Streptomyces venezuelae: one gene and its partner. The main gene of each other region encodes a partner of the protein of the gene in region 2 in a complex. Links are inferred from orthologs where the notes say so. Each region holds a gene or a part of one and is shown on either strand. Other genes may lie near its edges.

Region 1 (14,369 bases), 2.2 Mb from region 2 along the record:
GTCGCGTTGAGGCGGGAGAGCACCCAGCGGTCGGTGGCCGACATCTCCTCGACCGGGGGCAGGTCGCCCTCGATCGTCGCGCCGTTCATCATCGCGAAACGCGTGGCGTTCCAGATCTTGTTGGCGAAGTTGCGCGAGCCCTGGACCCAGTCCTCGCCGATCGGCACGTCGGTGCCGGGGTTGGCGCCGCGGGCCAGCGTGAAGCGCAGGGCGTCCGAGCCGTACTTGTCCATCCAGTCCAGCGGGTTGACCGCATTGCCGAAGGACTTCGACATCTTCTTGCCGAACTGGTCACGGACCATGCCGTGCAGCACGATCGTGTGGAACGGCGGGGTGCCGTCCATCGCGTACAGGCCGAACATCATCATCCGGGCGACCCAGAAGAAGAGGATGTCGTAGCCGGTGACCAGGACGGAGTTCGGGTAGAACTTCGCGAGCGAGTCGGTCTGCTCGGGCCAGCCGAGCGTGGAGAACGGCCACAGGCCGGAGGAGAACCACGTGTCGAGCACGTCGTTGTCCTGGCGCCAGCCCTCGCCGGTGGGCGCCTCGTCGTCGGGTCCGACGCAGACGACCTCGCCGTTCGGGCCGTACCAGACGGGGATGCGGTGGCCCCACCAGAGCTGGCGCGAGATGCACCAGTCGTGGAGGTTGTCGACCCAGTCGAAGTACCGCTTCTCCATCTCCTGCGGGTGGATCTTGACCTTGCCGTCGCGGACCGCGTCACCGGCGGCCTTGGCGAGCGGGCCGACCTTGACCCACCACTGCATCGACAGGCGCGGCTCGATGGTGGTCTTGCAGCGCGAGCAGTGGCCGACCGAGTGCGTGTACGGGCGCTTCTCGGCGACGATGCGGCCCTCGGCGCGCAGCGCGCCGACGATCGCGGAGCGGGCCTCCAGGCGGTCCAGGCCCTGGAAGGGGCCTGCGACCGTGATGACCGCGTGCTCGTCCATGACCGCGATGTTCGGCAGGGAGTGGCGCTGGCCGATCTCGAAGTCGTTCGGGTCGTGCGCCGGGGTCACCTTGACGGCGCCGGTGCCGAACTCGGGGTCGACGTGCTCGTCGGCGACGACGGGGATGGTGCGGTCGGTCAGCGGCAGCTTGATCTGCTTGCCGACCAGGTGCTTGTACCGCTCGTCCTCGGGGTGGACCGCGACAGCGGTGTCACCGAGCATCGTCTCGGCGCGGGTGGTGGCGACGACCAGCGTCTCGTCCCCCTCGCCGTACTTGATCGAGACCAGCTCGCCGTCGTCGTCCTGGTACTCGACCTCGATGTCCGAGATCGCCGTCAGACAGCGCGGGCACCAGTTGATGATGCGCTCGGCGCGGTAGATCAGCTCGTCGTCGTAGAGCTTCTTGAAGATCGTCTGGACGGCCTGCGAGAGGCCCTCGTCCATGGTGAAGCGCTCGCGCTCCCAGTCCACGCCGTCGCCGAGGCGGCGCATCTGGCCGGAGATCTGGCCGCCGGACTCGCTCTTCCACTGCCAGACGCGGTCGATGAACGCCTCGCGCCCGAGGTCGTGGCGGGACTTGCCCTCCTTGGCGAGCTCGCGCTCGACGACGTTCTGGGTGGCGATGCCCGCGTGGTCCATGCCGGGCTGCCAGAGCGTCTCGTGGCCCTGCATGCGCTTGCGGCGGGTGAGGGCGTCGATGAGCGTGTGCTCGAAGGCGTGGCCCAGGTGGAGGGCGCCGGTGACGTTCGGCGGGGGGATGACGACGGTGTACGGGGGCTTCTCGCTCTTCTCGTCGGCCGAGAAGTACCCGCGTTCTACCCAGCGCTCGTACAGCGGCCCCTCTACCTCGGCCGGCGCGTACTGGGTCGGCAGTTCGGGAGTGGTCGCTGGAGGCTGCTGCTGAGCGTTCTCGGTCACGCGGCCAGTTTAGAGGGGTGACGGAGCGGTCCCGAAACCGGAATGTTCGACATCGCTTGCGGCCGGGGGATCCGGCCGGCCGGGATTTCGTTCAGGATGTCCGGGACACATCAGCATTCGGAGGGGGACCCCACGTAATGAGCTACAACGAACCGGGCCCGTACGGGGGCCAGCAGCCCCAGCAGCCGGGGCCGTACGGGGGTCAGCCTCCGCAGCAACCGGGCCCGTACGGGAGCCCCTACGGGCAGCCGCCGCAGCAGCCGCCTCAGCAGCCGGGTTACGGCTACCCACAGCAGCCCCAGGGTTATCCGCAGCAGCCCCCGCCCCAGCAGGGCGGCTACAGCCAGCCGCAGCAGCCGGGCCCCTACGGGCAGACCCCGTACCCGGAGCCTCCCCAGGGCGGGGGCGGCAAGAAGAAGACCGGGCTCGTGATCGGCGCGATCGCCGTGGTCGCCGCGCTCGGCGTCGGGGCGTACTTCGTCCTCGGCGGCGACAGCGGCTCGGCCTCGGTCGAGGACGACGGCGCGCACAAGCTGGTGCCGCCGGCCTCCGTGGGCAAGTACAAGAAGAGCGACAAGGGAGGCGACGGCGACGACGGCCCGCTCGGCTCCGACGACAAGAAGGCCGCCGCGGAGATCGGCATCAAGAACCCGACGAGTGTGGCGGCCGCGTACGAATTCGGTGAAGCCTTCACGGGGAAGCAGATCAGCTTCCACGGCATGTACGGCCGGATCGAGGATCCGGAGAAGGCCATCGACGGCGGCTTCGCCAAGGCCGACGAGAACGCGAAGAAGGAGGCGGCCGAGGAGAAGAACGACCCGGACGAGGCGTTCGAACTCGTCGGCAGCCCCGAGACCGTGGAGCCCGACGGACTCGACGGCGCGATCATGAAGTGCCAGAACGGGAGCATCTCGGACGACGGCAAGGAGACGAAGGTGCCGATCTGCATATGGGCTGATCACAGCACCTACGGCATCGTCTTCGGCATGGACGTGGCGGCGATGATCAAGGGCGGTGGCGGCATGGCCACGGACGAGGTCTCGTCCTTCGCCGCCGATCTGCGCAAGGCCGCACGCGTGAAGGCGTAGCGAACGGGCGGGCCGCGCGGGAGCGGCCACAGGGCACGAGGACGGGCAGGGCCCGGGGCGGACGATCCGCCCCGGGCCCTTCGTACGTCCGCCCTCTGGAACAGCCCCTCAACAACTCCGCATCGATCCGGTGCGACCGCACGATCCCGCGCGTCGATCCGCCAGGATGTTCGGACCACGTAAGTACTGGGAGGGAACCCAAGCAATGAGCTACAACCAGCCGGGCCCGTACGGCGGGCAGCAGCCCCAGCAGCCCGGGCCGTACGGCCAGCAGCCGCAGCAGCCCGGCCCCTACGGCCAGCCGCCGCAGGCGCCCCAGCCCGGCTACGGCTACCCCCAGCAGGCCCCGCAGCAGGCGCCCCAGCCGGGCGGCTACAGCCAGCCGCAGCAGCCGGGCCCCTACGGGCAGCAGCCCCAGCCCCCGTACGGCCAGCAGCCGCAGGCCCCCTACGGGCAGGTCCCGCCCCCGCCCCCGGGTGGCGGCGGCAAGAAGAAGACCGGCCTGATCATCGCGGCCGTCGCCGTGGTCGCCGCGGCAGCGGTCGGCGGCTACTTCGTCCTCGCGGGCGGTGACGACGAAAAGGGCGGCAAGAACGGCGGCTCCTCGAACGTGGCCGGCGGGGGCGACGACTCCGGCATCAAGGACGACGGGCCGCACAAGCTGACGACGCCGTCGCTCGTCATGGGCGACTACAAGAAGGACGAGGCCCGGTCCGGCGGCCTGAACAGCATCGACCTCGACAAGGCCGAGGCGGCCGGGGTGAAGGACCCCAAGGACGTGCAGGCCCAGTACCAGTCGGGCAGCAAGGAGAACCCGATGGCGCAGAAGATACTGGCCTTCGGCGGCGTCTACGGCGAGATCGAGGACCCCGAAAGCGTCGTGGACCACATGTTCGACAACGCCAAGAAGAAGAACGAGGCGGGCGGCAGCAGCGGCCAGAGCGTCGAACTGGTCGGCGAGCCCAAGGAGTACAAGCCGGACGGTCTCGACGGCGCGGTCCTGAAGTGCCAGGAGATGAAGATCGACCTGGGCGCGGGCGCGGGCACCTCCGCCGGCTCCACGGCGGGGTCCGGCGGAGCGAGCAAGATGTCCGCGGCGACCTGCATCTGGGGCGACCACAGCACCCTCGGCTACGTCGTCCACACGGACGTCGCCAGCGCGCTGTCCGGCACGTCCGTCGACCTCGACGAGTCGGCGGGCACCACGGCCAAGTTCCGCGGCGAGGTCCGCGTGAAGATCTGACATCCGGCACCTGTCGGGCTTCTCGGGGCCGGGCGATGTCCGCGCGGCAGGGTCCGGTCATACGGCCGGGCCCTGTTGCGTCAGGATGGCGGCAACACCTGAGCGTTTTCGGAGGGGAACCCCCATGAGCTACAACCAGCCGGGCCCGTACGGCGGGCAGCAGCCCCAGCAGCCCGGGCCGTACGGTCAGCCGCCGCAGCAGCCCGGCCCCTACGGCCAGCCGCCGCAGGCGCCCCAGCCCGGCTACGGCTACCCCCAGCAGGCTCCCCCGCCGCCCCAGCCCGGTTACGGCTACCCGCAGCAGGCCCCGCAGCAGGGCGGCTACAGCCAGCCCCAGCAGCCCGGCCCCTACGGGCAGTTCCCCCCGCAGGCCCCGTACGGGCAGCAGCCCCACGGCCCCTACGGGCAGGTCCCGCCCCCGCCTCCCGGTGGCGGCAACGGCAAGAAGACCGGCCTGATCATCGCCGCCGTCGCCGTGGTCGCCGCGGCAGCCGTCGGCGGCTACTTCGTCCTCGCGGGCGGCGACGACGAAAAGGGCGGCAAGAACGGCGGCTCCTCGAACGTCGCGGACGGCGGCATCAAGGACGACGGCCCGCACACGCTGACGACACCGCCCACGATCCTCAACGAGTACGACAAGAGCGACGACATGAACGGCGGCTTCAACTCCAGCGACCTGGCGGCCGTCGAGAAGGCCGGCGTCAAGGACCCGCAGGACATCGATGCCGGCTACCAGTCGGGGGACGAGAGCAACCCGCTCGCGCAGAAGGCCCTCCAGTTCATGGGCGTCTACGGCGAGATCGAGAACCCGGCCCCCGTCGTCGACGCCGTCTTCGCGAAGATCAAGAAGGACTCGCAGAAGAACAGCTCGGACACGGGCAAGCTCGTCGGCAGCCCCAAGGACTTCAGCACGCAGGACACCATCCTCAAGTGCCAGGAGTCCGTGATGGAGAACAGCAACGGCGGCGGCACGTCCTCGGGCCCCAAGGAGATCCGCATGCCGGTCTGCGTCTGGGGCGACCACAGCACCGTCGGCGTCGTCGTGCCGCTCACGGTCGCCGACGCCATGGCGGGCAAGGTCTCCCTCGACGACGCCTCGGACACCACGCTCCGCGCCCGCAAGGCCCTCCGCGTCAAGGTCTGACGCGACGTCCCGCGTCCCGCCTCCCGCACCAGCGCAACGGAAAGGGGCGCCCGGCGATCAGATCGCCGGGCGCCCCTTCGCGCGTATGTGCCGCCTACGCGGACTTCTGCTCCCCCGCACCGCCGCCCCGCGCGTCGCGCGGCACCAGGGTCGGGTTGACGTTCGAACGGACGACGTCCGCCGTGATGACGACGCGGGCCACGTCCTTGCGGGACGGCACCTCGTACATCACCGACTGGAGGACTTCCTCCATGATGGCGCGCAGGCCGCGCGCGCCGGTCTGGCGGAGGATCGCCTGGTCCGCGATGGCCTCCAGGGCCTCACGCTCGAACTCCAGCTCCACGCCATCGAGTTCGAACAGCCGCTGGTACTGCTTCACCAGCGCGTTGCGCGGCTCGACGAGGATCTGGAGCAGCGCCTCGCGGTCGAGGTTGTGGACCGAGGTGATCACGGGGAGGCGGCCGATGAACTCGGGGATCATCCCGAACTTCACCAGGTCCTCCGGCATGATGTCCTCGAACTGGTCCTTCTCCTCCATCTCGCGCTTGGAGCGAATGGTGGCGCCGAAGCCGATGCCCTTCGCGCCCGCGCGGGACTCGATGATCTTCTCCAGGCCCGCGAAGGCACCGCCCACGATGAACAGCACGTTCGTCGTGTCGATCTGGATGAACTCCTGGTGCGGGTGCTTGCGGCCGCCCTGCGGGGGCACCGACGCCGTCGTGCCCTCCAGGATCTTCAGGAGCGCCTGCTGGACGCCCTCGCCGCTGACATCGCGCGTGATCGACGGGTTCTCGCTCTTGCGGGCCACCTTGTCGATCTCGTCGATGTAGATGATCCCGGTCTCGGCCTTCTTGACGTCGTAGTCGGCCGCCTGGATCAGCTTCAGGAGGATGTTCTCGACGTCCTCGCCGACATAGCCCGCCTCCGTCAGCGCCGTCGCGTCCGCGATGGCGAACGGAACGTTCAGCATGCGCGCGAGCGTCTGCGCGAGGAGCGTCTTGCCGGAGCCGGTCGGGCCGAGCAGCAGGATGTTGGACTTCGCGAGTTCGATCGCGTCGTCACGGCCCTGCGCGCCGCCGTTCTCTCCTGCCTGGACCCGCTTGTAGTGGTTGTACACCGCTACCGAGAGGGCCTTCTTCGCGGGCTCCTGGCCCACGACGTAGCCCTCAAGGAATTCGTAGATCTCGCGAGGCTTGGGAAGTTCCTCCCAGCGCACCTCGCTCGTCTCCGCGAGCTCTTCCTCGATGATCTCGTTACAGAGGTCGATGCACTCGTCGCAGATGTACACACCGGGGCCTGCGATGAGCTTCTTGACCTGCTTCTGACTCTTTCCGCAGAACGAGCACTTGAGCAGATCGCCGCCGTCACCGATGCGTGCCACGAGGTGCTTCCCCTTCGCCTGGGAGACGCCACGTTCAGCGGCTCCTGGTGCCTCATATCCGACGGTACCTTGCCGGGCCCCCCGTTCGGGCCCCCCTTGGCACGGTTCGCTTCGACGTGCGTCGTACGCAAACCATGCCAAGGAGCGGCAGATGCTACAGCTCTGCGTCAGGCGACCGAGGAATTGTTCATCTTCCGGGTGGAGATGATCTGGTCGACCAGGCCGTACGAGAGCGCGTCCTCGGCCGTGAGGATCTTGTCGCGCTCGATGTCGTCGCGGATCTTCTCGATCGGCGTCGTGGAGTGCTTGGCCAGCATCTCCTCCAGCTGCGAACGCATCCGGAGGATTTCGTTGGCGGCGATCTCCAGGTCGGAGACCTGGCCGCGGCCGGTCTCGCTGTAGGGCTGGTGGATCAGGACGCGCGCGTTCGGCAGCGCCATGCGCTTGCCGGGCGTGCCCGCCGCGAGGAGCACGGCGGCGGCCGAGGCGGCCTGGCCCATGCAGACGGTCTGCACGTCGGGCTTCACGAACTGCATCGTGTCGTAGATGGCCGTAAGGGCGGTGAAGGAACCACCCGGGCTGTTGATGTAGATGGAGATGTCGCGGTCCGGGTCCATCGACTCCAGGCACAGGAGCTGCGCCATGACGTCGTTGGCGGACGCGTCGTCGATCTGCACGCCGAGGAAGATCACGCGCTCCTCGAAGAGCTTCGCGTACGGGTCGTACTCGCGCACGCCCTGCGAGGTGCGCTCCACGAAGCGCGGGATCACGTAACGCGACTCGGCGCCGGTGCCGGTGAACTCGGCCTGGCCGCTCTCGGCCTGTGCACTGCCGTAGAGGCGGCGACCGGGAAAGTTGTTCATCTCTGGTTCTCCTGAGAAGCGAGGGGCTTAGGTGTCGGCTGCGGGGCGCTGAGCACGGGGCTCAGGCTCCGGTGCCGCCCCCGCCCGGCATGCCTGCGGCGCTGGACATGATGTCGTCGATGAGGCCGTACTCCTTGGCCTCCTGCGGGTCGAACCAGCGGTCGCGGTCCGAGTCGCGCGTGACCTGCTCGACGGTCTGGCCGGTGTGGAACGCCGTGAGCTCGGCCATCTTCTTCTTGGTCAGCAGCAGCCGCTCGGCGTGGATCTTGATGTCCGACGCGGAGCCCGCGAGGCCCGCGGACGGCTGGTGGATCAGGATCTCGGCGTTCGGCAGCGCGAAGCGCTTGCCGGGCGTGCCCGCGCTGAGCAGGAACTGGCCCATGGAGGCGGCCATGCCCATCGCGATCGTCACCACGTCGTTCTTGATGTACTGCATGGTGTCGTAGATCGCCATGCCGGCCGTGATCGAGCCGCCGGGGCTGTTGATGTAGAGGTAGATGTCCTTGTCCGGATCGGAGGCAAGGAGCAGCAGCTGTGCGGTGATCTTGTTGGCAATGTCGTCGTCGACCGGCTGGCCGAGGAAGATGATCCGCTCGCCGAGCAGCCGGTTGTAGACCTGGTCGCCGAGGCCACCACCGATGGAGGGGTCGCCGGCGGCGGAGGGCATCAGATTCGTCACGTATCCACCTGCTCGTCTTACGACGGCGCCGGGCCGTCTCACGTCTTCAGCTGGGGCCTGGGGCACCCGCGTGCGGAACCGCTCCGGGGCGGCTCCGGGGACTCCCCTGCCCTCGTATTCATGGACCCTAACGCTCAGCCCCGTCCGGGGAATCCCGCAAAGGTGACTGTTCGCTGTGAGCGCAGGTTCTGGCGGGGCGCCTCGAGTGGTGCCGGTCGTGCCCCGTAAGGGGCGCGGGGAACTGCGCGAGCAACCCCCACAAGCCGCACCCGCCATGGGTCCCGCCGCGGCAGACGCGCCTGCAGCCCCGTGGGGGCTGATCGCGCAGTTCCCCGCGCCCCTAAAGACACCGGGCCCCCGGGACCGAGAAGTCCTGGGGGCCCGGTGTGCGAGCGTCAGAGCGAGGCTCAGGCCTCGGTCTTCTCCTCGGCGGCGTCGGAGGTCTGCTCGCCCTCGGCGGCAGCCGTCTCGTCCTCGTCGTCCTCGAGGTCCACGACCTCACCGTTCGTGTCCTTGACCGTCGCCGCCTCGACGACGACCGCGAGGGCCTTGCCGCGGGCGACCTCGCCGACGAGCATCGGGACCTGGCCGCCCTCGACGACGGCCTGGGCGAACTGGTCGGGGGACATGCCGGAGGACTGCGCGCGACGCATGAGGTGCTCGGTGAGCTCCTCCTGGTTCACGTTCAGCTTCTCCTTGTTGACGAGCTCGTCGAGGACGAACTGCGTCTTGATGCCCTTCTCGGCCTGCTCCTTGGTCTCGGCGTCGAACTCCTCGCGGGACTTGCCCTGGATCTCCAGGTACTTGTCCAGGTCGAGGCCCATCTGGCCGAGCTGGTGGTGCTCGAGGTTGTGCGTGCGGGTCTGGATCTCGTCCGCGAGGAGCTTCTCGGGGACGGGGACCTCGACCAGCTCGAGCAGCTTCTCCAGGACGCGCTCCTGGGCCTGCGTCGCCTGGTCGTACTGCTTCATGTTCTCGAGGCGCTTGCGGCTGTCGGCCTTCAGCTCGTCGAGGGTGTCGAACTCGGAGGCGAGCTGCGCGAAGTCGTCGTCCAGGGACGGCAGTTCGCGGGCGGCGACCTGGGTGACCTTGACGGTGACCTCGGCCTCCTTGCCGGCCGCCGAGCCGCCCTTGAGCTCGGAGGTGAAGGTGGCCTCGCCACCGGCCTCCAGGCCCTTCACGGCGTCGTCGATGCCCTCGAGGAGCTCGCCGGAGCCGATCGTGTAGGAGACGCCGGACGCGACGCCGTCCTCCAGGACCTCGCCCTCGACCTTGGCCTCGAGGTCGATCGTCACGACGTCGCCGTCCTCGGCGGCACGCTCGACCGGGGACGTGGAGGCGAAGCGCTCGCGCAGCTCCTCGACGGCCTTGTCGACGTCCTCGTCGCTGACCTCGATCGCGTCGACCTCGACCTCGATGCCGGAGTAGTCCGGGATCTCGATGGAGGGACGGACGTCGACCTCGGCGGTGAAGTTGAGGGTCTCGTTGTCCTTCAGCTCGGTGATGTCCACCTCGGGCTGGCCCAGGACGTTGAGCTCGGCCTCGTTGACGGCCTCGGTGTAGAACTTCGGGAGCGCGTCGTTGACGGCCTCTTCGAGGACGGCGCCACGGCCGAACCGCTGGTCGATGACGCGGGCCGGGATCTTGCCCTTGCGGAAGCCCTTCACCGTGACCTGCTGGTTGATCTTCTTGTAGGCCGCGTCGAGGCTGTCCTTGAGCTCCTCGAAGGGCACCTCAACAGTGAGCCGAACCCGAGTCGGGTTCAGGGTCTCCACGGCGCTCTTCACGGTTCGGTCTCCTTGGGGCTGACTTCTTGGGATTCTGCCCGGCTCAGAGACACACGGGCACACAGCTTGCATAGTAACGGCAAGCAGGAGCCGAGCCACAATGCGATCTTGTGGGGGTGATTTCGGTGGTCGGGGTGGCGGGATTTGAACCCACGGCCTTCCGCTCCCAAAGCGGACGCGCTACCAAGCTGCGCCACACCCCGTCGGTGCGACACGTAGGGTACATGCCCGCAGGCAGTGCGGCTCCCGGTTAAACGGGGCCGGTTCCGGGGGGGGCACGTGCGGCGAGGGGCGAGGACCCGCTACGATGCCTGTCGTGCCGCGGCATCCGCTCGTGGCGCGATCTGTGCGGGCGTAGCTCAATGGTAGAGCCCTAGTCTTCCAAACTAGCTACGCGGGTTCGATTCCCGTCGCCCGCTCTCACAGGGAAACCCCAGGCCGGAACGGTCTGGGGTTTCTGCGTTCACGGCTCTCAGAAGCTGATCGAGTTGATCGTCTCCGCCACTTCGTTCAAGAAGCGGTTTATGGAAGGTGCCATACCTGTGGAGGCGAGGAAGAAGCCGAAGAGCACCGCGACGATCGCAGGCCCCGCCTTGAGCGACCCCCCGCGGATCAGCACCACGAGGATGATCGCCAACAGCAGCACCACTGACAGCGAAATGGCCACACTGATCACACCCTAGGTCGGTCGCTCTCCCGGCCCGGGGGGTACGACCCCGCACACCCCCGCCACGGACCATCGTGCCACCAACAGGCCCCCTCTATGCGGCCGGTGACGCAACGTCGGCCAACACGTGACGGCCCTCGCGCGCAAGGGCGCCCAGGGGGCGCATGGGCAGCGCACCGTCGTACAGCAATTCGAGTATCCGAAGTCATCGGAATTCGACGCGATCGTTGCCACCGCCACACACGACGTTCGCAGGAAATTCGAATTGTCTTGGAGGGCACATCCGACAGGCGCGGAGAGAGCGCGTTATGCACCATTTAAACCGGATGAGTTGTGACGTACTGGACAGGGTCCGGTCGCGAACCAGCACGTCTCTTTGTCGACCGACGGGATTAACCGACGTGATTGCAGGAGATTGAGTCGAGAGAAGTGACGGGGGTTTTACGAATACGCCGGGGCGACGCTAGGGTGCCTCAGATGTTCCACGCTGCCACCACCCCCGTAGGCGCAGTGCGGTCCCGGGTCGTCTCACCGAGCTCTTGGTGGGAGGGCCTGTGACCAACTCGGTGCACCCGCACGGACGCCACCGGGCGCCCCTCCCACCGGCCCAGGTGCCGGCGGCCGGAGTCCCCACTCCCCGCGCCCCCCACCCGCCCCCGCAGGCCGCCCCCACCGCTCCCCCCACCCCGGCAGGCCGCAGCACCGCCCACGGCGGGCCGAAGCCCGCCAAACAGCGCGACGCGTTCTTCGACAACGCCAAGTACCTGGCGATCGTCCTCGTGGCGATGGCCCACGCATGGGAACCGCTGACCGATCACAGCCGTACGGCCGAAGCGCTGTACATGACCGTCTACACCTTCCACATGCCGGCGTTCATCGTGATCTCCGGCTACTTCTCGCGCAGTTTCGACATGCGGGCCGACCGTCTCAAGCGGCTCGTGACCGGTGTCGCCGTGCCGTACGTCCTCTTCGAGATCGCGTACACGCTCTTCAAGCGCTGGGCGGACGACGACCCCGGCCAGCCCATCAGCCTGCTCGACCCCTGGTACCTCACCTGGTTCCTGGTCGCGCTCTTCGTGTGGCGGCTCACCGTGCCGCTGTGGAAGATCGTCCGCTGGCCGGTGCCGCTCGCACTGGCCATCGCCACGCTCGCCGTGATCTCACCCGACATCGGCGACGACCTCGACCTGCAGCGCGTCCTGCAGTTCCTGCCGTTCTTCGTCCTCGGCCTCTTCATGAAGCCCGAGTACTTCCAGCTGGTGCGCCGCCGCGAGGTGCGCCTCCTGTCGATCCCGGTCTTCGCGAGCGCGCTGCTCCTGGCGTACTGGGCGGCTCCCCGGATGACCTCGGCCTGGTTCTACCGCCGGGACAGCGCCCAGGAACTGGGTGCGCCGTGGTGGGCCGGTGTCGTGATGACGCTGGCGCTCTTCGGCTGCTCCGTCGTCCTCACCGCGTGCTTCTTCGCGTGGGTGCCGCGCCGGAAGATGTGGTTCACGGTCCTCGGCGCCGGCACGCTGTACGGCTACCTGCTGCACGGCTTCCTCGCCAAGGGCTCCCGCTTCTGGGGCTGGTTCGACACCTACGACTGGCTGCACCAGCCGCTCGGCGAGATCTTCGTGTCGGTGGTCGCCGCGAGCGTGGTCACGGCGCTCTGCACGCCACCGGTGCAACGGATGTTCCGGTTCGCGATGGAGCCCAAGATGGAGTGGGCGTTCAAGCGGGACGCGGCGCAACTCGCCCGTGAGCGGGCCAAGTCGACGTAAGAGAGCTGTCGACGCAACGAGAGCTACGGAACCGGGGTCTCCCCGAGTCCCAGCAGGGCGCGCATGGTGGCGTACTTCGCCGTCAGGCGCGCCCTTGTCGTCGCGTCGAGGACCGCGAGGCGGGCCGGGTCCGCGTTGTGCGCCAGGTCCGCCTCCTTCACGAGGCGGGCGCCCGGGGTGGCGAGGATGCGTCGCGCGTACGCCTCCGGGGGCTCGCCCGCGCGTTTGGTGAGGGCGAGGACGATGTCCTTGGTCCGCCTGGTGAGCGGGGCCTCCGTGAGCCACCGCTCCGACAGGGCGTCGTCCTCGACGGCGTCGTGCAGCCAGGCGGCCGCGATCTGCTCGTCGTCGCCGCCCCGCCGCCGTACCCCCTCGGCCACGGCCTGCAGGTGTTCGGCGTAGGGGCGGCCCGCCTTGTCCTCCTGGTCGGCGTGGGCCTCGCGGGCGAGGGCCTCCACCTCCGGCAGGGACAGCGGTTCGGGGCGGTGGCCTGCGGGCGTCATGCGGCCGACCTTAGCGCCGCCCTCGCCGGGATCGTCGCCGAGGCCAGGCCCATGACCAGGACCGCGCCCACGAAGGAGCCGTACACGAGCGGCGGGACGTACGGGGACTCGCCGGTCAGGCCCTTCATCATCGGGATGAGGGTGGCGAACGCGATGGCCGAGCCGATGACGATGCCCGCGGACGCCACGAGCAGCGCCTCCCAGCGGATCATCCGGAGGACCTGGCGGCGCGTGGAGCCGATCAGGCGCAGCGTGCCGAGTTCGCGGCGGCGGTCCAGGACCGTCATGACCAGGGTGTTGATCGCGGCGACGGCCGCGAAGCCGCCGAGTACGGCCGCCATCGTGGTGTTGGCCCAGGCGTTGAGCTCGTTGTCCATGGAGCGTGCGGTGGCGTAGCCGTCGCGGTCCTTGAGGACGCCGAGTCCGGAGAGCGCCTGCGCGGAGCCGCCGCTGGTCCAGACCTCGCTCGCGAAGGCCGAGGTGACGTGCTGCTTCAGGTCGGCGGCGGACATGGTCACCTGGGAGAGGCCGAGGCCCCTGCCGTACGTGGCGACGACGGTCGGCGAGGCCTTGGTGCCGTCGGGCAGGCGGAGGGCGAGGCGGTCGCCGGTCTTCACGTGGGCGGAGTCGGCGAGGGTGGCGTCGACGGCGATCTGGCCCTTGCCGAGCTTCAGGGTGCCCGTCTCGACGTCGAGGTCCTGGACCTCGGCGAGCGCGGCGGCCGTGCCGGTGATGCCTTGCGTCGACGCGGTCTGCAGATAGCGGTCGCCGCCCGAGCCCACCGGCACGAGTACGGAGGACTTGAGCACGCCGACGGCGGAGGTGACGCCCTTCGCGTCGGCGGCCTTCGCCAGGGTTCCCGGGGCGAGCCCGCCGTCGGCGGTGATGATGTGGTCGGCGGTGATGCCCGCGCGCTGCTGGTCGGCGGCGACCCGCTCCTCGCTGGTGTGCATGAAGACGAGGACCGAGGAGAAGGCCATGGCGAGCACGATCGGGGTGATCGCGGAGGCCAGACGGCGGGCGTTGGAGCGGGAGTTGGCGGCCGCGAGCGAGGCGGACGCGCCGGCGCCGCGCAGCGGGAGGCCGAACAGGGCGGCGCAGCCGCGGGCCACCAGCGGGCCGAGCAGGGCGACGGCGAGCATGAAGAGCATGACGACGCCGAGGGCCGCGTTCGCCGCGTCGTCGCCGGTGTTACTGGCGGCGAATCCGGCGAAGACCGTGCCGCCGACGGCGGCGGCGATGCCCAGCGGCGTACGGATCCAGCCGAGCGCCACCCGTTCCACGGCGGCTTCGCTGAGCGCCTGGCCCGGCTTGATGCGGGAGGGGCGGCGGGCGGCCATGTAGCCGGCGCCGAGCGCGGTGAGGACGGCGACGCCGACGGCG
Region 2 (14,341 bases):
GGGCCACGAGCTGAGCGTCGACCTCGGGGTTCTTGACCTCGAGGATGTTCAGCTGGACCTGCTTGCCCGTGAGCTTCTCGAGGTCACCGCGGATGCGGTCGGCCTCGGCGCCACGGCGGCCGATGACGATGCCGGGACGAGCGGTGTGGATGTCCACACGCACGCGGTCACGGGTGCGCTCGATCTCAACCTTCGAGATGCCGGCGCGCTCCATGCCGGACGTCATCATCCGACGGATGGCGACGTCTTCCTTGACGTAGTCCTTGTACAGCTTGTCGGCGTACCAACGCGACTTGAAGTCGGTCGTGACACCGAGCCGGAACCCGTGCGGGTTTACCTTCTGGCCCATTACCGGGTTCCTTCCTTGCTGCTGACGACCACGGTGATGTGGCTGGTCCGCTTACGGATCCGGTAGGCACGGCCCTGAGCACGCGGACGGAACCGCTTCAGGGTCGGGCCCTCATCCACGTACGCCTCGCTGATGACCAGCGAAGAGGCGTCGGTGTGGTCGTAGTTGTGCGCGGCGTTGGCAATGGCGCTGTCCAGCACCTTGCCGACCGGCACGCTCGCGGCCTGCGGGGCGAAACGCAGGACCGCCTGAGCCTCCGTGGCATCCATGCCACGGATGAGGTCCACCACGCGGCGGGCCTTCATGGGCGTGACGCGGATGTACCGCGCCTGGGCCCTGGCTTCCATGGTTGTCCCTTCGGTGTTAGTCATAGTCGTTCCACCCCGCACTAGCGGCGCTTCGACTTCCGGTCGTCCTTGACGTGGCCGCGGAAGGTGCGAGTCGGCGAGAACTCGCCGAGCTTGTGGCCGACCATCGACTCGGTGACGAACACCGGGATGTGGGTCTTGCCGTTGTGCACCGCGATCGTGTGACCCAGCATGCTGGGAATGATCATCGAGCGACGGGACCAGGTCTTGATGACGTTCTTGGAACCGGCTTCGTTCTGAGCGTCCACCTTCTTTACGAGGTGGTCGTCGACGAAGGGCCCCTTCTTGAGACTGCGCGGCATCTAAACCCGCTCCTAGCGCTTCTTGTTCGACTTGCGGCGACGGACGATGTACTTGTTGCTCGCCTTGTTGCGATCACGAGTACGACCCTCCTTCTTGCCCCACGGCGAGACCGGGTGACGACCACCGGAGGTCTTGCCTTCACCACCACCGTGCGGGTGGTCGACCGGGTTCATCACGACACCACGCACGGTCGGGCGGACGCCCTTCCAGCGCATACGGCCGGCCTTGCCCCAGTTGATGTTCGACTGCTCGGCGTTGCCGACCTCGCCGATGGTGGCGCGGCAGCGGACGTCGACCAGGCGGATCTCACCGGACGGCATGCGAAGGTGCGCCATGGCGCCTTCCTTCGCGAGCAGCTGCACGGAGGCACCCGCGGAGCGGGCGAACTTCGCGCCGCCGCCGGGCCGCAGCTCGATGGCGTGGATCGTCGTACCCACGGGGATGTTGCGCAGCGCCATGTTGTTGCCGGGCTTGATGTCGGCACCGGGGCCGCTCTCAATCCGGTCACCCTGCTGCGTGCCGCGCGGGGCGAGGATGTAGCGCTTCTCGCCGTCCGCGTAGTGCAGCAGCGCGATGCGCGCCGTGCGGTTGGGGTCGTACTCGATGTGCGCGACCTTGGCCGGCACGCCGTCCTTGTCGTGGCGACGGAAGTCGATCACGCGGTAGGCGCGCTTGTGGCCACCACCCTGGTGGCGAACGGTCACACGACCGGAATTGTTACGGCCGCCCTTGCTGTGCAGCGGGCGAACCAGCGACTTCTCCGGCGTGGACCGCGTTACCTCGACGAAGTCGGCTACGGAGGAGCCACGACGGCCCGGCGTAGTCGGCTTGTACTTGCGGATTCCCATTTCTCAGTCCTCGTCCGATATTCGGACCAGGGCGCTCCGTTAGGAGGCCTGGCCGAAGATGTCGATACGGTCGCCCTCAGCAAGGGTCACGATGGCGCGCTTGGTGTCGGCACGCTTGCCGAACCCGGTGCGCGTACGCTTCCGCTTGCCCTGACGGTTGATCGTGTTGACGCCGGTGACCTTGACCGAGAAGACCGCCTCGACGGCCTGCTTGATCTGGGTCTTGTTGGCGCCCGGAGCCACGATGAACGTGTACTTGCCCTCGTCGAGCAGCGCGTACGACTTCTCGGAGACGACCGGCTTGACGAGGACGTCGCGCGGGTCCGAGAAGGACTTGCTCAGCGGGGTGGGCTCAACGGCGATCTTGCCCTCGGTCGCGATGCGCTTCGCCTTGGCGACGCGCGCGGCCTTGGCGGCCTTCGCGGCCTTGGACGCGATGCTCTGGTGACGGATAGCCATCAGGCTTCGCTCCCTTCGGTCTCATCGGCCTTGGTGGGGCCAGACACGAAGGACTCGAAGGCGGCCTTGGTGAAGACCACGTCGTCCGAGACGAGCACGTCGTACGTGTTCAGCTGGCCCGGCTCCAGGATGTGCACCTGGGGCAGGTTGCGGGCGGAGAGCAGCGAAGCCTCGTCCGAGCGCTCGATGACCAGGAGCACGTTCTTGCGCTCACTGACCTTGCCGAGCAGGCTCTTCGCGGCCTTCGTCGAGATCTCGCCCTCGACCACGCCGGAGACGACGTGGATGCGGGAGTTGCGCGCCCGGTCGGTGAGGGCGTGACGCAGAGCGGCAGCCTTCATCTTCTTGGGAGTGCGCTGGGAGTAGTCACGCGGCACGGGGCCGTGGACGACGCCACCGCCGGCGAACTGCGGCGCACGGGTCGAACCCTGGCGCGCGCGGCCGGTGCCCTTCTGGCGGTAAGGCTTCTTGCCACCACCACGGACTTCGCCGCGGGTCTTGGTCTTGTGCGTGCCCTGACGGGCCGCGGCCAGCTGAGCGACGACGACCTGGTGGATCAGCGGGATGCTGATCTTCTCGACGTCGAAGATCTCCGCGGGGAGCTCGACCGTCCCGGTCTTGTCGCCTGCCGGCGAAAGGATGTCAATGGTGCTCATGGGTTACCTCAGGCCCCCTTGGCCGCGGTACGGACCAGGACGAGGCCGCCGTTCGGACCAGGAACCGCGCCCTTGATGAGCAGCAGGCCCTTCTCCGCGTCAACGGCGTGGACGGTCAGGTTCTGGGTGGTGACCCGCTCGTTGCCCATGCGACCCGCCATGCGCATGCCCTTGAAGACACGGCCGGGGGTGGCACAGCCACCGATGGAACCGGGCTTGCGGTGCACGCGGTGGGCACCGTGGGAGGCCTTGCCACCGTGGAAGTTGTGACGCTTCATCACACCGGCGAAGCCCTTGCCCTTGCTCTTGCCGGTGACGTCGACCTTGATACCGGCCTCGAACGTCTCGGCAGTCAGCTCCTGGCCGAGGGTGTACTCGCTGGCACCAGCGGTACGGATCTCGACGAGGTGGCGACGGGGGGTCACGTCGGCCTTGGCGAAGTGGCCCTTGAGGGGCTTGTTCACCTTGCGCGGGTCGATCTCGCCGAAGGCGATCTGGACCGACTCGTAGCCGTCGCTGTCATTCGTACGGACCTGGGTAACGACGCAGGGCCCGGCCTTGACCACGGTCACCGGGACGACACGGTTGTTCTCGTCCCAGACCTGGGTCATGCCGAGCTTCTCGCCCAGGATGCCCTTGATCTGCTTGGTCATCTTCTTCGCGCCCTTCAGAGCTTGATCTCGATGTCAACGCCGGCCGGAAGGTCCAGGCGCATCAGCGAGTCAACGGTCTTGGGGGTCGGGTCGAGGATGTCGATCAGGCGCTTGTGCGTGCGCATCTCGAAGTGCTCGCGAGAGTCCTTGTACTTGTGCGGCGACTTGATGACGCAGTACACGTTCTTCTCAGTGGGCAGCGGCACCGGGCCCGCGACCGACGCACCAGTGCGGGTCACCGTCTCGACGATCTTCTTCGCCGAGGAGTCGATGACCTCGTGGTCGTAGGCCTTGAGCCGGATGCGGATCTTCTGTCCCGCCATGGCTACTTAGTAGTCCTTCGTCTCGAACGCTCTGGCTCCCGGGAGGCCCTTTTTTCTACCTCCTCCGACCCACGCGGTCGGGCGTGTCGCAGTCCCGCTCACACAGTTCTCCCGAAGGAGTTCCCTGCTAGGGGCTGCGGCCCTCGCTGACCGCGGGTCCGGGGGAAGAAACCCACCGGGCGCCTGGCCGAGCAACCGCACCGCACTTCCCGAAAGATTCCCGTACGTCCGCCCCAGCGCTGCCGTCCAGGTCCTCGCGGACCCGTGGGGCAGATAAGGCGACGAGTACTGTGGGACTCGCTTCCGGTCCTCCCGGCGGGAGGCGCGCAGCATCGGCACTCAACCGAGCAACCAGGACAGTCTGCCATACGGGGCACGTGTGGTGCCAATCGAGCGGAAGACATTACCCGCTGAGTGACGGAGATCAAACCCGGGGCGGGCGCGACGCGCCGGTGACGGCTTCGGGGAGGGTGGACGGGTGAGCGACGCAACCTCCCCCGCCCCCCGCTTCCTCCCCCGGAAGTACATCAACCCCCGCTTCGAGGAGGACGTGGCCTTCTCATACGTGAGCGGCCCGCCCGAGTACGCGGAGGAGACGACCCGCCCGGTCCGGTACGTGGCCGTGGCGGACGACGACGGCACCGTCACCACCTACGTGTGGGCGTGCGACGAGGACGACGCGGCGGGCTGGATCATACGGAGGGACGCGGGGACGCGGGCGGTGAACGCGGGCGGCGTGTGGCTGCGCCGCCTACGGGCCGGCAAGGAGCGGGGCGTACCGCCGACGAGAGTGCTGCAGGAGCTGACCAGCGAGGCCCTGGGGGCGCTCCCGGGCTCACTCACGACCTCCCCGGACCTGGCCTCCCTCTACGCCCTGGCGGACCAGCCCTACCGCCGCACCGTGTGGAGGTCGTGCCGTGCGGCGCTCCAGGGCCTGGCGATCGGCGACGCGATGGGCCGCCCGCTCTCCGGGCTGGGGCTGGACCGCATCACCGCCGTCTACGGCCCCTGGCAATCGATGGAGCTCCCTCTCTCCTCCGACGGCACGGTACGGGTCTCGGACCAGACGCAGCTGACGCTGGCGGTAGGGGAGGCGCTGGCGGAGGTGGCGGTACGGGCCCCGTTGCCGGAGGCAGAGGCGAGGCAGGCGCTCACGGTACGGGGCGCCGTCCCTGCCCCACCCTGGCTGACCCCCGGGGCGGTGACGACGGCCCTGCGCACCCACCTGATCGGTTGGCACCGCTCCCCGGACAACGACCGCTCCCCCGGCCGTACGACGCGGGAATCCTGCGAGGCGCTGTCGACCCCGGTCCCCTGGCAACAGGCGACGGCGACCGGCTCGAAGGGCTGCGCGGCGGTGGTACGAGCGGCGACGGTGGGCCTGGCGCCGTACCTGACCCCCGACCAACGCTCGGGAATCGCCCAACTACAGGCAGCCCTCACCCACGCCCACCCCACAGCCCTGGCGGCAAGTGACCTGGCGTCGCACGCGGTGGACCTGCTGAGGCACCGCTGCAAGCCTGCCGACCTGCTCGGCGAGCTGCGTCTGTACGCGTCGGCGTCCCGCCACACGTACCGCGCGGACTGGCTGGGCGACCTGGCGCCCCGGGCCGAGGCGGTGTCGTTCATCGCGGCGGGCTGGGACGAGTGCGTGGCGGTGCTGGACGCGGTGGAGGCGGCGCTGGGGAGCGACACGGATCCGGGCGCGGCGGTGGGTACGGCGTGGACGGCGGAGACGGTGCTGGGCGGCGCCCTGTACGCGTTCCTGTCGACGGGGGCGCACCCGCGCCAGGCCCTGCGCCGGGCGGCGCACACCTCCGGCCCCTCGGCGGCGACGGCGGCCCTGGCGGGGGCGCTGGCGGGAGCGCACCGAGGCCCGTCGGGGTGGCCTCCGGAGTGGGTGGAGGCGGTGGAGTACGGGGAGCGGTTGGGGGCGCTGGGCGGGGCGTGGGACCGGGACTGAGTCAGCGCCGGGCGGCGTGGGCAAGGAAGGCGGCCCAGGCGGTGCCGCTGAGGGCGAGGCGAGGGCCTGACGTCTGCTTCGAGTCGCGGACGTGGACGGCGCGGGGGGCGTGGGCGACCTCTACGCAGTCACCCTCGTTCCCGTCGCTGCTGTAGCTGCTCTTGAACCAGGCCAGCTCGGGAACGCCTTGCGCGGCAGCCTTGCGGATCATGTCTCTCCCAGCACTTGCTCGATGAAGGTCAGCGTCTCCCGTGGCGAGAGTGCCTCGGCTCGGATGATTCCGTACCGCATCTCAAGGATGCGGAGCTGCTTCGGGCACGTCACAGGACGACCGTTGAAGGCGCCTTCTGAACGCCCCACTGCTGTGCCGTCCCGGAACTTCAGCACCTCGATCTTCCCGTCCATCCCCGGATGAGCTTCGCGGTACGTCGGCATCCCTGGACAAACGCAGGACAGTGACCGTACGCGGCCGTCATGTCACTGCGCAGCGTAAGAGTCAGGGGCCACGCTGAGTGACGTGAACCAGGAAACCGCCGAACTCCCCCACATCGCCCGTCACTTCAGCGTCCTGCTCTCCCCCACGCCTCGCGGAGCCCGCCTCGCACGACTTCTCGCAACCGAGCAGTTTCGTTCGTGGGGGCTCCCCCTGGACCCGGCCCGCCACATCGTCGCGGAGCTCGCCGCCAACGCCGCAGCCCACGGCCGTGTACCGGGCCGCGACTTCCGACTCGCACTGCACGCCACTGCGGAAGCGCTCCGCATCGAGGTCACAGACACGCACCCCGAATGCCTGCCCATCCCCCGCCCCGCATCCCCCGACGCCGAATCGGGGCGTGGCCTGCTCCTCGTAGAAGCGCTGGCACACCGCTGGGGAGTAACGGAGGACCGCTTTCCGCGCAAGACGGTGTGGGCGGAACTGAGCCTCACGCCACCGGAGCCCGACCCCCCGTGCTCCGGTACCGCCGGTGCCTTTTCCCAAGGAACGTAAGACGGAGAAGAGACACCCCACCAAACCCCACCAGGCCCCGCCAGGGGCGGCTCACTCCCCCGGGTGAACATCCCCGGCTCGGCTGGCTTTCCGGCCCCCCAATGGCCCTACTCTCAGCCCCAGCAGCCGAACAACAACACCAGACATGCGACGGCCCCCGCCGGGACGGCAATCCCGAGGCGAGGGCCTGACCACCGAGGAAGAAAGCACCTTCCCGATGGACACCCAAAACCCTAGCGCGCCCCCGCGCGCCCAGTCCGCTTCTGGCGGCAATCAATCCCACGCACGGGCGACCCGACACCCCCGCAGCCGAACGGACACGCGTCGACGGCCCAACGCCTCCGCACCCACGTCCGGAATCACGCACGAGAACACCCGCCACACCACGCGCTTCACGGTGATCGGCAACCACCTCACCCAGCACCGGGAGCTCTCCCTCCTGGCGATCGGCCTGGGCTGCCACATCCAGTCGCTGCCAGCCGGATCCCGGGTCGACATCAAGAGCCTCACCACCCGTTTCCCGGAGGGCGCGGCCCGCATCGCCGCGGCCCTGCGCGAGCTGGAGACCCACGGCTACCTGCGCCGCGAGCGCGAACGCACCCCCGCCGGCCGCATCATCACCCGCACGACGTCCTGCAACCACCCACAGGTGGCGGCTCAGCGCGCCCCCACCGCACCACGCAGGCAGCCCGCCACCGTCTCAGCCCCACCCACGCCCGGCGAGCCCCCGCACGCACCCCGCAAGCACCTCCGCTCCCTCCCTGCCGTACCGCACCCCTCCTCCCCCACCCCGGCCCTCCTCCAACAGGCCGCTGACACCCTTACGGACCTACGCCACCAAGCCCCCCACCTGCTCCTCACCGCCCTAGAAACCGCCCACCTCACCCCTGGCGTAGCCGCCTGGCTGGAACGAGAAGCCACTCCGGCCTCCGTACACCACGCCCTGACCCATTCCCTCCCACCCGATGGCCCCCGCCACCCCGCCGCTCTCCTGTCCCACCGACTGACAGCCCTGATCCCACCCTCACCCCCGTTCCACGCCCCGCAGCCCACCCGCCATCCACTCCAGAACTGCGAAACCTGCGACCGCGCCTACCGAGCCCCAGAACCGGGCCGCTGCCGCGACTGCACCGAGAACGGAGCCGGGAGGAAACCCTGACCCCACAGCCCGGCCACGCCCACGAACTGGTCCCCCGCCCCGCCCAGACCCTGGATGCCCTGCACGCCGCCCTCGCAGTCGTCGCCCCGGCCCGCCTGCCGGAAATGCAGCGAACCAAGGACGAAGCCTTGGCCAAGGCTGCCGCATGGCAGTCCCTCAGCCCCGTGCAGGGCTGGGTCCTGACCTGGGCCAGGGACATCGAGATCGCCCGCCGCCCCGACCTTTCCACGCGGCACGCCCGCGCCACGCGGGACCTCGAACACGAGGACGCCACCGTCGCCCGTGAAGCCCTGCGCGAGCTGAGCGCCGTCCTGGACAACGCCATGAAGGCGGTGCAGGGCTCCGGACAATCACCGCCCCGGCCGAGAGGCGACCTAGCATGAACGTGACGACCCTTGGCCCCCGGGCACAGACGAGGAGCGCACGCCATGACCGTCACGCCGCACAGTGCACGACAGGGCAGCTCCCAGTACCAGGCGATGCGGGACGCCGTCGTGCAGCTCGGGGACGCCCTTCCGGGCAAGTTTGAGATCACCCAGGAAGGGATCGTCCACGACATGCTGTCGCCCGTTGGACCCCACGAGCTGACTGCGCTGCGCCTACGGAAGCGCCTGGAGAAGGTGATGCCGGAGGAGCTGGTGGCCCACACGGGGACGCCTGATGTGGAGGACGAACCCGGGGGGATCATGCGGCACCCGGACATCATGGTGATCGCCGAGGCGGACATGGAGGTGCCGGAGGCCTTCGACCCTCGTACGCTCATCGCCGCGATCGAGATCGTTTCGCGCTCCAACCCGGACAACGACTGGGTGAGCAAGATGCGGGACTACCCGCTGCTCGGCATCCCCGTTTACGCGATCTTCGACCCACGCACCGGTACGGGTGCCGTCCTCACCGACATCCACGCCACCCCGCAGGGTCCGCGCTATGCGACCCGTAAGGACTTCGTCTACGGCGAGGACGTCACCATCGCAGAGTGGACGATTCCGACCGAGTCCCTGCCTCGCTACCAGTAGGCCGCTGAGGCGTCGAAACGGCCGCGTCCACGCGAAAGGGCCCGTACGACCGAAGTCGTACGGGCCCTTCCGTTACTGCGTGTCCTGCGATGCGCTCAGTTCAGAGCAACCGGGTTACCCCGATCCGCAAGCAAGTCGGGAGGACTTACTTGTTGATCTTGGTGACCTGGCCGGCGCCGACGGTCCGGCCACCCTCACGGATGGCGAACTTCAGGCCCTCTTCCATCGCGACGGGCTGGATGAGCTCAACGGTCATCTCAGTGTTGTCGCCCGGCATGACCATCTCGGTGCCCTCGGGGAGGGTCACGACGCCGGTCACGTCGGTGGTGCGGAAGTAGAACTGCGGGCGGTAGTTGTTGAAGAACGGGGTGTGACGGCCACCCTCGTCCTTCGACAGGATGTAGGCCTGGGCCTCGAACTCGGTGTGCGGCGTGACCGAACCGGGCTTGATGATGACCTGGCCGCGCTCGACGTCCTCGCGCTTGATGCCACGGAGGAGCAGACCGACGTTCTCACCGGCCTGGCCCTCGTCGAGCAGCTTGCGGAACATCTCGATGCCGGTGACCGTGGTGGTGGTCTTCTCGGTCTTGATGCCGATGATGTCGACGGTCTCGTTGACCTTGAGGACACCACGCTCGATACGACCGGTGACGACCGTGCCACGACCGGTGATCGTGAAGACGTCCTCGATCGGCATGAGGAACGGCTTGTCGACGTCGCGCTCCGGCTCCGGGATCGCGGAGTCGACGGCGGCCATGAGCTCGAGGACGGAGTTGCCCCACTCCTTGTCGCCCTCGAGCGCCTTGAGCGCCGAGACCTTGACGACCGGAACGTCGTCGCCCGGGAACTCGTACTCGGAGAGGAGCTCACGGACCTCGAGCTCGACGAGCTCCAGGATCTCCTCGTCGTCCACCATGTCGGCCTTGTTCAGGGCGACAACGATGTAGGGAACGCCGACCTGGCGGGCCAGGAGCACGTGCTCCTTGGTCTGCGGCATCGGGCCGTCGGTGGCGGCAACCACGAGGATCGCGCCGTCCATCTGCGCGGCACCCGTGATCATGTTCTTGATGTAGTCCGCGTGACCGGGGCAGTCGACGTGGGCGTAGTGACGCGCCTCGGTCTGGTACTCGACGTGCGCGATCGAGATCGTGATACCGCGCTGGCGCTCCTCGGGAGCCTTGTCGATCTGGTCGAAGGCCGAGGCCTCGTTCAGGTCGGGGTACGCGTCGTGCAGCACCTTGGTAATGGCGGCCGTGAGGGTCGTCTTACCGTGGTCAATGTGACCGATGGTGCCGATGTTGACGTGCGGCTTAGTCCGCTCGAACTTCGCCTTCGCCACTGGGTCCTCCTGTGGAGTGGTTCTGTACGCCTTGCTTCATCGGCGCCAGGTGATCTTTGCTGGGAAGCCAGCCGCCGGGGTTCTCGCCCTGCGGGGTCGAACCCCGGCGGATGGTGTCAAGCCTAAAGCGTGAACTCGGGTGAGTTACTCGCCCTTGGCCTTCGCGATGATCTCCTCGGCGACGTTCCGCGGAACCTCGGCGTAGGAGTCGAACTGCATTGAGTAGCTTGCGCGACCCGACGTCTTGCTGCGGAGGTCTCCGACGTAGCCGAACATCTCCGAGAGGGGCACGAGGCCCTTCACGACGCGAGCGCCGCTGCGCTCCTCCATGGCCTGGATCTGGCCACGGCGGGAGTTGATGTCGCCGATGACATCGCCCATGTAGTCCTCGGGCGTGGTGACCTCGACGGCCATCATCGGCTCGAGCAGCACGGGGGACGCCTTGCGCGCGGCCTCCTTGAAGGCCTGCGAACCGGCGATCTTGAAGGCGAGCTCCGAGGAGTCGACCTCGTGGTAGGCACCGTCGATGAGCGTGACGCGGACGCCCGTCATCTCGTAGCCCGCGAGGATGCCGAACTGCATGGCTTCCTGCGCACCGGCGTCGACCGACGGGATGTACTCCCGCGGGATGCGGCCACCGGTGACCTTGTTGACGAACTCGTACGACGCGTCGCCATCGAGGATCGGCTCGATCGCGATCTGCACCTTGGCGAACTGACCGGTACCACCGGTCTGCTTCTTGTGCGTGAAGTCGACGCGCTCGACGGCCTTGCGGATCGTCTCGCGGTACGCCACCTGCGGCTTGCCGACGTTCGCCTCGACGCGGAACTCGCGCTTCATGCGGTCGACGAGCACCTCGAGGTGGAGCTCACCCATACCACCGATGATGGTCTGGCCGGTCTCCTCGTCCGAGTGGACGCGGAAGGAGGGGTCCTCCTCCGAGAGACGCTGGATGGCGACACCCAGCTTCTCCTGGTCGCCCTTGGACTTCGGCTCGATGGCGACCTCGATCACCGGGGCCGGGAAGTCCATGGACTCCAGGATGACCGGAGCCTTGTCGTCGGAGAGCGTCTCACCCGTGGTGGTCTGCTTCAGGCCCATGACGGCGACGATGTCACCGGCGCCCACCGACTCGATCTCCTCACGCTTGTTCGCGTGCATGCGGTAGATCTTGCCGATGCGCTCCTTCTTGCCCTTGACGGAGTTCAGCACCGCGGTGCCGGAGTCCAGGCGACCGGAGTAGATCCGGACGAAGGTGAGCTTGCCGAGGTGCGGGTCGCTCGCGATCTTGAACGCGAGGGCCGACAGCGGCTCGTCGTCGGACGGCTTGCGCTTGACGACCAGCTCCGGGTCCTTGACGTCGTGGCCCTCGATGGCCTCGACGTCCAGGGGGGAGGGAAGGTAGCGCACGACCGCGTCGAGCAGGGGCTGGACGCCCTTGTTCTTGAACGCGGTACCGCAGAAGACGGGGGTGACGGTGGTGTCGCCGCCCTTGCCGGAGGCGATGGTGATGCGACGGATCGCCGCGTACAGCTGCTCCTCGGTGGGCTCCTGGCCCTCCAGGTACAGCTCCATCATCTCTTCGTCGTTCTCCGCGACGGCCTCGAGCAGCTTGCCGCGGTACTCCTCGGCAGCCTCGGTGTGCGTGTCGGGGATGTCGACGATGTCGTAGGCCTCGCCCATCTTGGTCTCTGCGGACCAGACGAAGGCCTTCATGGTGACGAGGTCGACGACGCCCTTGAAGTCAGCCTCTGCGCCGATGGGCAGCTGCATGACGATCGGGGTCGCACCGAGGCGGTCGACGATCATGTCGACACAACGGTGGAACTCGGCACCGGTGCGGTCGAGCTTGTTGACGAAGCAGATACGCGGGACGCCGTAACGGTCCGCCTGACGCCACACGGTCTCGGACTGGGGCTCGACGCCGGCAACGCCGTCGAACACCGTCACGGCACCGTCGAGCACGCGGAGCGAACGCTCCACCTCGACGGTGAAGTCGACGTGGCCCGGGGTGTCGATGATGTTGATCGTGTGATCGACGTCGTTCAGCGGCCAGTGACAGGTGGTGGCAGCAGAGGTGATCGTGATGCCACGCTCCTGCTCCTGCTCCATCCAGTCCATCGTGGCGGCACCGTCGTGGACCTCACCGATCTTGTACGACACACCGGTGTAGAACAGGATCCGCTCGGTGGTCGTCGTCTTGCCCGCGTCGATGTGGGCCATGATGCCGATGTTGCGCACCTTGGCCAGGTCAAGTGAAGTGGTAGCCATGTCGGCTCAGTCTTCTCTCGGTCTCGATGGGGGTAGCGACTACCAGCGGTAGTGCGCGAAGGCCTTGTTGGACTCGGCCATCTTGTGGGTGTCCTCGCGCTTCTTCACAGCGGCACCGAGGCCGTTGGAGGCGTCGAGGAGCTCGTTGAGCAGACGCTCGGTCATGGTCTTCTCGCGACGGGCGCGGGAGTAACCGACGAGCCAGCGCAGGGCGAGCGTGTTCGCACGGCCCGGCTTGACCTCGATCGGGACCTGGTAGGTCGCGCCACCGACACGGCGGGACTTGACCTCGAGGGTCGGCTTGATGTTCTCGAGCGCGCGCTTCAGCGTGATGACCGGGTCGTTGCCGGTCTTCTCGCGCAGGCCCTCCATGGCGCCGTACACGATGCGCTCGGCGGTGGAGCGCTTGCCGTTCAGCAGCACCTTGTTGATGAGGGAGGTCACCAGAGGAGAACCGTAGACCGGGTCGATGATGACCGGGCGCTTCGGGGCGGGGCCCTTACGAGGCATTCTTACTTCTCCTTCTTGGCGCCGTAGCGGCTGCGGGCCTGCTTGCGGTTCTTGACACCCTGGGTGTCGAGGGAACCGCGGATGATCTTGTAACGAACACCAGGCAGGTCCTTCACACGGCCACCACGCACGAGCACGATGGAGTGCTCCTGCAGGTTGTGTCCCTCACCCGGAATGTAGGCCGTGACCTCGATCCCGGAGGTCAGACGCACACGCGCGACCTTACGGAGGGCCGAGTTCGGCTTCTTCGGGGTGGTCGTGAACACACGCGTGCAGACGCCACGGCGCTGGGGCGAACCCTCAAGTGCGGGCGTCTTGTTCTTCTCGACCTTGTCCTGCCGGCCCTTACGGACCAGCTGCTGGATCGTAGGCACTACTTCTCCGGTTTCTGTGTGCCGAATAGTAAAGCTAACCCGGAACGTCGCCGACCCACGCGGTCGGGTGTGTCGAATGCTGCAGACTCCCGCCGCAAGGCGGAAAGGGGCGCAGATTACGGTGGCCTTTCTCGGACTCCCGCAGCGGCTGATGACACGCGCGCGAGCCCAGGCACACCCCAGGCACAAGGTCTGAGCGTACCTACCTCATCGAGTCTGGTCAAAACAAATGCGATGGGGGGCGACACGCCGGACATCTGCAGATCAAGCCTGCCGCAGAAAGTCCTTGATCAATTGGACATCCGCCCGATCCGGCATGCCCGCACATACCTGTGGACTGCTTCCGCAGAACGCGTGCCAGTACCGGCGGTACAGCCAACGCCGGCACGATCGATGGCCCATCCCGCCCTTCGCGCACGAAACAGCCACGTACGCCCCGTAGACCAGCGTGAAGGGCGCCTCCCGGCCATGGGCCACCAGACCGAACGCCGAAGGGCGCCCACCCCCAAAGGAAGCGGACGCCCTTCAGCAGACATGGGACCTACTGGTTGTACGGCCCGTAGTCGTAGTCCTCCAGCGGAACGGCCTGGCCGGAGCCCGTGCCGAACGGGGAGTAGTCGATGTCGTCGTAGCCGACGGCCGAGTACATCGCGGCCTTGGCCTCCTCGGTCGGCTCGACCCGGATGTTGCGGTAGCGGGACAGACCCGTACCGGCCGGGATGAGCTTACCGATGATGACGTTCTCCTTGAGGCCGATGAGGC

What was found.
Region 1: the proteins of rpsG (region 2) and tig are in contact, whole or in part, in a crystal structure (PDB 3GTY), measured with the Thermotoga maritima proteins. The link is inferred for Streptomyces venezuelae from one-to-one orthologs. Residues at the interface, in WP_004081843.1 of Thermotoga maritima: Lys34, Lys52, Lys55, Glu59, Arg62, Gln63, Glu66, Asn67, Lys69, Val71, Arg95, Ala109, Lys110, Lys111, Gly112, Arg113, Pro114, Glu117, Glu121, Ile124, Ala125, Tyr127, Asn128, Asn129, Thr130, Gly131, Lys135, Asp139, Arg142, Met143; in WP_004081061.1 of Thermotoga maritima: Glu122, Val124, Val129, Leu130, Tyr133, Glu188, Gly259, Ile262, Tyr263, Glu266, Ser270, Glu273, Gln274, Glu277, Arg308, Gln311, Ile312, Ser315, Tyr316, Glu325, Arg329, Arg336, Leu363, Phe366, Trp367, Arg373, Leu377, Arg381, Leu384, Glu387.

What each region holds. Positions count from the first base shown.
Region 1 is NZ_CP029191.1:2,654,586-2,668,954, forward strand. The notes cover bases 7,864-10,762. They hold tig (trigger factor), read right to left. Parts: upstream 10,054-10,762; coding sequence 8,674-10,053; downstream 7,864-8,673. Other genes in these bases: DEJ49_RS11910 (ATP-dependent Clp protease proteolytic subunit), read right to left, coding at 7,864-8,254; DEJ49_RS11930 (hypothetical protein), read right to left, coding at 10,526-10,720. Also shown: DEJ49_RS11880 (valine--tRNA ligase), read right to left, coding at 1-1,868; DEJ49_RS11885 (hypothetical protein), read left to right, coding at 2,006-2,956; DEJ49_RS11890 (hypothetical protein), read left to right, coding at 3,162-4,199; DEJ49_RS11895 (hypothetical protein), read left to right, coding at 4,324-5,343; ATP-dependent Clp protease ATP-binding subunit ClpX, read right to left, coding at 5,438-6,724; DEJ49_RS11905 (ATP-dependent Clp protease proteolytic subunit), read right to left, coding at 6,892-7,587; more of DEJ49_RS11910, read right to left, coding at 7,649-7,863; DEJ49_RS11935 (acyltransferase family protein), read left to right, coding at 11,275-12,483; DEJ49_RS11940 (HD domain-containing protein), read right to left, coding at 12,507-12,986; DEJ49_RS11945 (FtsX-like permease family protein), read right to left, coding at 12,983-14,369. UniProt on the Bacillus subtilis protein: Involved in protein export. Acts as a chaperone by maintaining the newly synthesized protein in an open conformation. Functions as a peptidyl-prolyl cis-trans isomerase.
Region 2 is NZ_CP029191.1:4,824,149-4,838,489, reverse strand. The notes cover bases 11,471-14,341. They hold rpsG (30S ribosomal protein S7), read right to left. Parts: upstream 13,206-14,341; coding sequence 12,735-13,205; downstream 11,471-12,734. Other genes in these bases: DEJ49_RS21910 (DNA-directed RNA polymerase subunit beta'), read right to left, coding at 14,121-14,341; rpsL (30S ribosomal protein S12), read right to left, coding at 13,208-13,579; fusA (elongation factor G), read right to left, coding at 11,471-12,695. In the rest of the region: rpsC (30S ribosomal protein S3), read right to left, coding at 1-349; rplV (50S ribosomal protein L22), read right to left, coding at 349-696; rpsS (30S ribosomal protein S19), read right to left, coding at 738-1,019; rplB (50S ribosomal protein L2), read right to left, coding at 1,032-1,868; rplW (50S ribosomal protein L23), read right to left, coding at 1,908-2,327; rplD (50S ribosomal protein L4), read right to left, coding at 2,327-2,983; rplC (50S ribosomal protein L3), read right to left, coding at 2,992-3,636; rpsJ (30S ribosomal protein S10), read right to left, coding at 3,651-3,959; DEJ49_RS21965 (ADP-ribosylglycohydrolase family protein), read left to right, coding at 4,438-5,922; DEJ49_RS21960 (DUF397 domain-containing protein), read right to left, coding at 5,924-6,133; DEJ49_RS21950 (ATP-binding protein), read left to right, coding at 6,440-6,910; DEJ49_RS21945 (helix-turn-helix domain-containing protein), read left to right, coding at 7,128-8,069; DEJ49_RS21940 (hypothetical protein), read left to right, coding at 8,198-8,452; DEJ49_RS21935 (Uma2 family endonuclease), read left to right, coding at 8,498-9,085; tuf (elongation factor Tu), read right to left, coding at 9,231-10,424; more of fusA, read right to left, coding at 10,569-11,470.